One region of the Anaerobacillus sp. MEB173 genome, then DNA from elsewhere that is predicted to be linked to it. Evidence: a T-box and tRNA genes for the amino acid it is inferred to sense, from the RefSeq annotation. Region 1 holds a T-box; the other holds one or more tRNA genes.
The links. A T-box is a leader RNA that pairs with one kind of tRNA and senses whether it is charged. The one in region 1 lies ahead of tyrS (tyrosine--tRNA ligase), so its partner is inferred to be a tRNA-Tyr.
Positions count from the first base shown of each region.

Region 2: it has a tRNA-Tyr gene. The T-box ahead of tyrS (tyrosine--tRNA ligase) is inferred to sense a tRNA for this amino acid. The anticodon was not compared.

Region 1 is NZ_JBJMAU010000005.1:310,725-314,133, reverse strand. It holds gene ACJ2A9_RS13325 (transglycosylase domain-containing protein) at 1-1,832, opposite strand, end outside; T-box leader at 1,958-2,174, shown strand; gene tyrS (tyrosine--tRNA ligase) at 2,259-3,409, shown strand, end outside.
Region 2 is NZ_JBJMAU010000029.1:10,437-13,845, forward strand. It holds gene ACJ2A9_RS22745 (hypothetical protein) at 1-268, shown strand, start outside; gene ACJ2A9_RS22750 (MOSC domain-containing protein) at 394-1,107, shown strand; tRNA gene ACJ2A9_RS22755 (tRNA-Glu) at 1,213-1,287, shown strand; tRNA gene ACJ2A9_RS22760 (tRNA-Val) at 1,386-1,461, shown strand; tRNA gene ACJ2A9_RS22765 (tRNA-Thr) at 1,467-1,539, shown strand; tRNA gene ACJ2A9_RS22770 (tRNA-Tyr) at 1,558-1,642, shown strand; tRNA gene ACJ2A9_RS22775 (tRNA-Lys) at 1,812-1,887, shown strand; tRNA gene ACJ2A9_RS22780 (tRNA-Gly) at 1,916-1,990, shown strand; tRNA gene ACJ2A9_RS22785 (tRNA-Gly) at 1,995-2,068, shown strand; tRNA gene ACJ2A9_RS22790 (tRNA-Ala) at 2,301-2,376, shown strand; gene sigW (RNA polymerase sigma factor SigW) at 2,595-3,158, shown strand; gene ACJ2A9_RS22800 (zf-HC2 domain-containing protein) at 3,176-3,409, shown strand, end outside.

The DNA of each region.
Region 1 (3,409 bases):
GTCCCACCAGGTTTGAGTACATCACGAAGCATATCAAGTATCAAATAAGAAGTTTGTGGTGAAAACACTTCGACAGGTTCAGATTGATGTTCAAAGATCAAGTCTCCGCTTTTGCTCGTAATCTTTTCAATCATATAAGATTCGATATAGTTTCCATCATTTACAAACGTTGTATAGGCACTTGTATTCATTTCAACAGTTGTACCGTAAGTCAGACCACCGATAGAAGTAGCTTCATATGGCTCGTCAGATTTAATGTTTCGGATTCCCATTTTTAACAACGCGTCCCGTGTTTGCTCATGGGGAACTTTGTTAAAGCTTTTTACAGCAGGTATATTTCTTGATTGCTGTAATGCTTCTCTTGCTGTCATAATCCCTTTATGTGAGTTATCAAAATTGCGCAGCGGACTCCCATTGCGGTAATTCATTGGTGTATCGGGAATGATGAACCCTGGCTGAACAGCTCCGATTTCAAGAGCTGGGGCATAAGCAAGTAATGGCTTCATCGTTGATCCATTAGGTCTTGGTCCTTGGGTAGCGTGATTTAAGTTTTCCCGCTTAAAATCTCGTCCTCCGACAAACGACAGGATCGCACCCGTTTTATTTTCAATTAAAATGGAGCCAACCTCTTCTGGTTCACCTTGCTTCTCTGGACCAAATAAACTGTTGTCCTTTACAACTTCCTGCATAGCATCATAAATTGCTTTATCAATGGTTGTGTAGATTTGATATCCTTTTCGACGTATATCACGTCTGGCATCTTGACGGTATTTTGAAAGGACTTCAAGACGTTCTTCATCACTTAATTCTGCTAAATCAATCTCTGCTGCCTCGATCATTTGTCTGGCAATAATTTCAGTAGCACGTCGCTCTACTTCATACGTTAAGTAAGGGTACTCTTCGATGATTGTAGGCGTAGGTGTTGCTAAATTTGAAAGGATATCATACTCTAACGCATCCTCATATTCTTGTTCCGTAATATAACCTGATTCTTTCATTCGAGTTAAGACGGTTTTCATTCGATTAATACTTGGCTGAATACTTTCTTTCACCTCACCGCCATTTGAAAATGGGGTATAGCCAAATGGACTTTGCGGCAGTCCTGCAATGTAAGCTGCTTGTGGCAATGAAAGGTCTTTTACATCGACACCGAAGATTCCTTGAGCTGCGGCTTGGACACCGGCAATACTTCTTCCATTTGCATTTCTTCCAAAAGGAACGACGTTTAAGTATGCTTCAAGTATATCTTCTTTTTCGAAAAAGTTTTCTAATCTCATGGCAAGGAGTATTTCCTTTGCTTTTCGATCAAAAGAAACTTCACTTGTTAAAATTTGGTTCTTAATCAATTGCTGTGTTAATGTACTTCCACCTGTTTGTACAGATGAATTCGAAAGTTCCTGGAAGGTGGCACGCATTAATGCTTTTGGAACAATCCCCTCATGCTCGAAGAAGTATTCATCCTCTGTAGCAATAACAGCATGAATTAAATAATCAGAAACTTGGTCAATATCTACTTCCCTGCGCTCTAATTCAGAAGGGAGCTCACCAAGAAATTCATCATTGGCAAAGTACACTTCACTTATTTCTTCATAGTCATAAATATCCTTCTTCATTTCATCATAGCTGAGAATCTTTTCGTCTTTGACAAGTGATGCAAAAAATCCGGCACCAGCACCACCAACAAAGAATACGGCCATAATCGCAAATACAATAAAAAGTAGACTAAGATTCCATAATACTTTGTAAGTAATTCGAAATCCTTTTGCGATGTTGCTGCTGCGAAGGCTATTGATGAAAGACTTTCTTGGTTGATTTGATTCCTTATTTTTCATTATCAATCCCCCTAAATAACAGTGATATTATAGCATAAGTTGTCGAAAGTTGATATGTTAAATCATTGGAATATTGACAATAGCAATGTTTCTATGATAAAAAGGAAAAAGTAGTTAATTCGATACTTTCTGCAATGAAAAGGATTCAGTAACAGATATCTCCCTGTGAAAGAGAGCTGGTGGATGGTGCAAACCAGTACAAAGATAGTCCTGTGAATTACACCTTGGAGCATCCTTTGTGAAATTTAGTAGCAAAGGACGGTTAAAACCGTTATTTATTACTTGAGTGGAAGACAAATTTGTCTTCAACAAGGGTGGTACCGCGATCAACTCGTCCCTTTTTTAGGGAGGAGTTTTTTTATTTCGTTATAAGTATTTACCAATTTGGAAATTGATACATTATTGATATTAGGAGGAAATTATGTGATGGATGAAAAAAAGCGAACATTAACAGAAGAGCAAAAGAATGAAGTTGCCCGCCAAGTTGAGATTTTACAAAGAGGGGTTATTCAAATTGTTCCGGAAAATGGACTTAAGGAAAAAATTGAACAATCGGTACTAACTGGTGTACCGCTAAAAGTAAAACTCGGGATGGACCCTTCTGCCCCTGATGTTCATATCGGGCATACGGTTGTCCTCCATAAATTACGTCAGTTTCAAGAATTAGGTCATCAAATTCAACTTATTATTGGTGACTTTACTGGAAGAATTGGTGACCCTACAGGAAAATCAGAAACGAGAAAACAATTAACAGATGAACAAGTAAAAGCAAATGCTGAAACATATGTTCAGCAATACGGGAAAATCCTTGATATGGAAAAAGTAAAAATTTATTACAATTCAGAGTGGTTGTCAAAACTTAATTTTGCTGATGTCGTTGAACTTGCAGGGAAAATTACAGTTGCGAGAATGCTTGAACGTGATGATTTTGAAAAACGTTATAAATCTGGACAATCGATTTCGGTTCATGAGTTTTTCTATCCGCTCATGCAAGGCTATGACTCTGTTGCCCTTGAGAGTGATATTGAACTTGGCGGCACGGATCAAATGTTCAACTTATTAATGGGACGTCATTTACAGGAAGAGTATGGGAAAGGTAAGCAAATTGCCATGATGATGCCATTGATCGAAGGATTAGACGGCGAAAGGAAGATGTCTAAGTCACTTAACAATTACATAGGTATTGATGAGGCACCGAATGAAATCTTCGGAAAATCAATGTCAATTCCTGATGAGTTAATGGTGAAGTATTATAAGTTAGCTACCGATATTTCACTTGAAGAATTAGTGAGATTAGAAGAGGGACTTGCTAATGGTACCGTACATCCACGTGATGCAAAGATGGATTTAGGGAAAAAATTTGTCGAGATGTATCATGGCCCTGAAGCAGCAGAAGAAGCCGTTCATTATTTTAAAACAGTATTTCAACAGAGAGCGTTACCGACTGATATTCCAGAAACTGAGTGGTCGGGCAGTGATGAAATCGGGATTATTGATTTACTAGTAGAATTAAAATTAATGAACTCCAAAGGGGAAGCACGTCGAATGATTCAAAATGGCGGCGTAAAAATTAATGA
Region 2 (3,409 bases), on a different contig from region 1:
ACAAGAGGCTAATATCGACTCAGCTATGATGAGCGTGGAAATTCGGGTTGATGGCACATATCCTGCTTTGAAAACGTATATCGGTCTGCTTGAAACAATGCCTTATATGCTATCAGTGCTCCAAGGTAGTTTCCATCTAGAGGGTGATCATGTAGTGGCATCATTAGCCTTGCAATATAGTAATCATTCAATTCTATCCAGGGAAAGAACAGATGTTGATCAAATTGTAAGTAATTCATCAAGAAATCCGTTTGAAGTTGGACAATAACTTGTTACGTGACTACTTATTAAGAAATAAGTAGTCATTTTTACTTTAAAGGTAGTCGATAGAGATTTTAACTTGTGATAAATGGTAAACTAAATAGAGACATAAAAGACAAAGGAGAGGACCGAATGACAGTAGCAAAACTAACATCAATTCAAGTTGGTAAACCTCAGTGGCGTGGTGAAGAAACTGCGAGTAATCCCCTGGATCAACTTTGGTATAGTGCAATTCTGAAAAGAAGGGTAGAGGGCGAAGTTAAGGTTGGAAAAACAAATCTCGAGGGTGATGGTCAAGCTGATTTAGAGAATCATGGTGGAGTTGATAAAGCGGTATTTGCTTATCCGGAACGTCATTATCAGTTTTTTAAAAAGAAATTCAATCTTACTAAGCTTCCCTTTGGTTCGTTCGGAGAAAATTTAACAATTAATAATTTGATTGAAGAAGATATTTGTATTGGAGATACATATCAAATTGGTGACGTGATATTGCAAGTATCACAACCACGTCAGCCGTGCTGGAAGCTTTCCCGTCATTTTCGGATTAAAGAAATGGCTTATTTGATTCAAACAACAGGGAAAACAGGCTGGTATTTTAGAGTATTACATGAAGGGCAAATTGAACAAGGGCAAACAATTACCCTGGTAGAACGTCCTAATCCAGATTGGACAGTTGCCTTCTGTAATGAAATCATGCACACTGATAAGAAAAATTATGATTTAGCCCAAAAGCTTGCATCATGCCCTGAACTTGCAACTAGCTGGGTCAATACCCTTACTTCGCGTGTAAATAACAAAGCAGACAAAGATCCAAGTGCTAGATTATTTGGTCCGAATGATAAATAAAATTCAGAAAATAAAAATATCAAAAAAGGGGGTTGCAAAGAAACGGCAAAGTATTATATAATACTTTTTGTCAGCAAGACATCTTATCAAAAAAGATGACACTGTGGCCCGTTGGTCAAGCGGTTAAGACACCGCCCTTTCACGGCGGTAACACGGGTTCGAATCCCGTACGGGTCACCAATTACTTAATTTAAAATTATAAATGTATAATTAAAAATTATGGGAATTTTTCAATGGAGTCTTCATTGATTAGGCTCAAAATAATTTTACATTTCACTGGAGGATTAGCTCAGCTGGGAGAGCACCTGCCTTACAAGCAGGGGGTCGGCGGTTCGATCCCGTCATCCTCCACCATATATGCCGGCCTAGCTCAATTGGTAGAGCAACTGACTTGTAATCAGTAGGTTGGGGGTTCAAGTCCTCTGGCCGGCACTCTTCATTTAATGTTGTGGAGGGGTAGCGAAGTGGCTAAACGCGGCGGACTGTAAATCCGCTCCCTCCGGGTTCGGCGGTTCGAATCCGTCCCCCTCCACCACTTTAATACGAGCCGTTAGCTCAGTCACGAGCGGTACAACTTTGGAATTTCAACAAGTTGTTTCGACGCAGCAGTCTACAGAGCAGTACTAGTAGAGGAAGAAACAGGTAAGGTCGCGGAGCAAGACATCGTCCGTAATCTTCATGATAAGCATCATTGTATAAACTATGAGCCATTAGCTCAGTCGGTAGAGCATCTGACTTTTAATCAGAGGGTCGAAGGTTCGAATCCTTCATGGCTCACCATTCTTTTTAAGGATTTTGTTATTGTAATGCGGGAGTAGTTCAGTGGTAGAACACCACCTTGCCAAGGTGGGGGTCGCGAGTTCGAATCTCGTCTTCCGCTCCATATTGCGGGTGTAGTTTAGTGGTAAAACAAGAGCCTTCCAAGCTCTGGTCGTGAGTTCGATTCTCATCACCCGCTCCATGTCTTTTAAATTGAAAATGTAAAATGGTTAAAGCGCAAGCTACGTAGCTTTACTTTCACTAATTCTAAATTTTAAATTTTACATTCTAAATTAAATATGGGGCCTTAGCTCAGCTACGAGCAATTCTTCATCGATGAACTACGAGTTGTTTCGACGCAGCAAGCAACGAAGCGATACTAGTAGAGGAAGAAACAGGGAAAGGCTTCATTGGAAAAACATCATATAAGCTTCGGGGCCTTAGCTCAGCTGGGAGAGCGCCTGCCTTGCACGCAGGAGGTCAGCGGTTCGATCCCGCTAGGCTCCACCATACATATTGTTTTCTTAACCTTAGATTAACTAGATCTAAGGTTTTATTTATTTTTAAATAATTTGTCCTTTCTGTTTGTGTAAAAAATAGCAATTTCATTACATATACTCAATTATAATTTTAATCATGTTAAAATAAGCTTAGCTTAAAATAAGTGAAACCTTTTTGCGTTTAAATTCGTAGAGAAGGGGAGCCGCATCAGGCGGAGGTTATATAAAATGGATGACGTTGTAAAAAGAATTATTAAACAAGTAAAAAATGGTGACCAACAAGCTTTTGCAGAATTGGTAGAGCTTTATAAAAACAAAGTATATCAAATATCCTACCGAATGGTTGGGAATAGCCATGAGGCACAAGATATAGCCCAGGAAGCTTTTCTGCGAGCTTATACAAATATTCATAGTTATGATCATAATCGCAAATTTTCAACTTGGTTATTTCGAATTGCTACAAACCTCTCCATTGACCGATTAAGGAAGAAAAAACCGGACTATTATCTTGACGCTGAAGTGGATGGAACAGACGGTTTAACTGGTTATTCACAAATAGCTGCTGATCAAGATCTACCGGAGGATCAAGTAGTTGCTTATGAAATGCAGGAGTGGATTCAAAATGAGATCTTGCTTTTGCCGCCAAAATACCGTTCAGCAATTATTCTAAAGTATATAGAGGATCTTTCGTTAAAGGAGATTAGTGAGATTTTAGACATACCAGTACCAACAGTGAAGACAAGGATTCACAGGGGTAGAGAATCTCTTAGAAAGAAGTTACGTCATGTTTAATAAAGGGGTGTGTGATCATGGGTTGTGAACAAAAAATGATCGCCTTAATTCATAAATATTTGGATGGAGAAACTAGTGAACAAGAGCGTAAGCAATTATATGATCATCTTGATCACTGTGAAGAGTGCAATACACATCTTAATCAATTGAAGAAATCAATTGCGTTTATTCAGAGTGCCTCGCATATTGAAGCGCCTAGTAATTTTACGGAAAGCTTAATGGGGAAGCTGCCTAAGCAAAAAAAGGGGCCA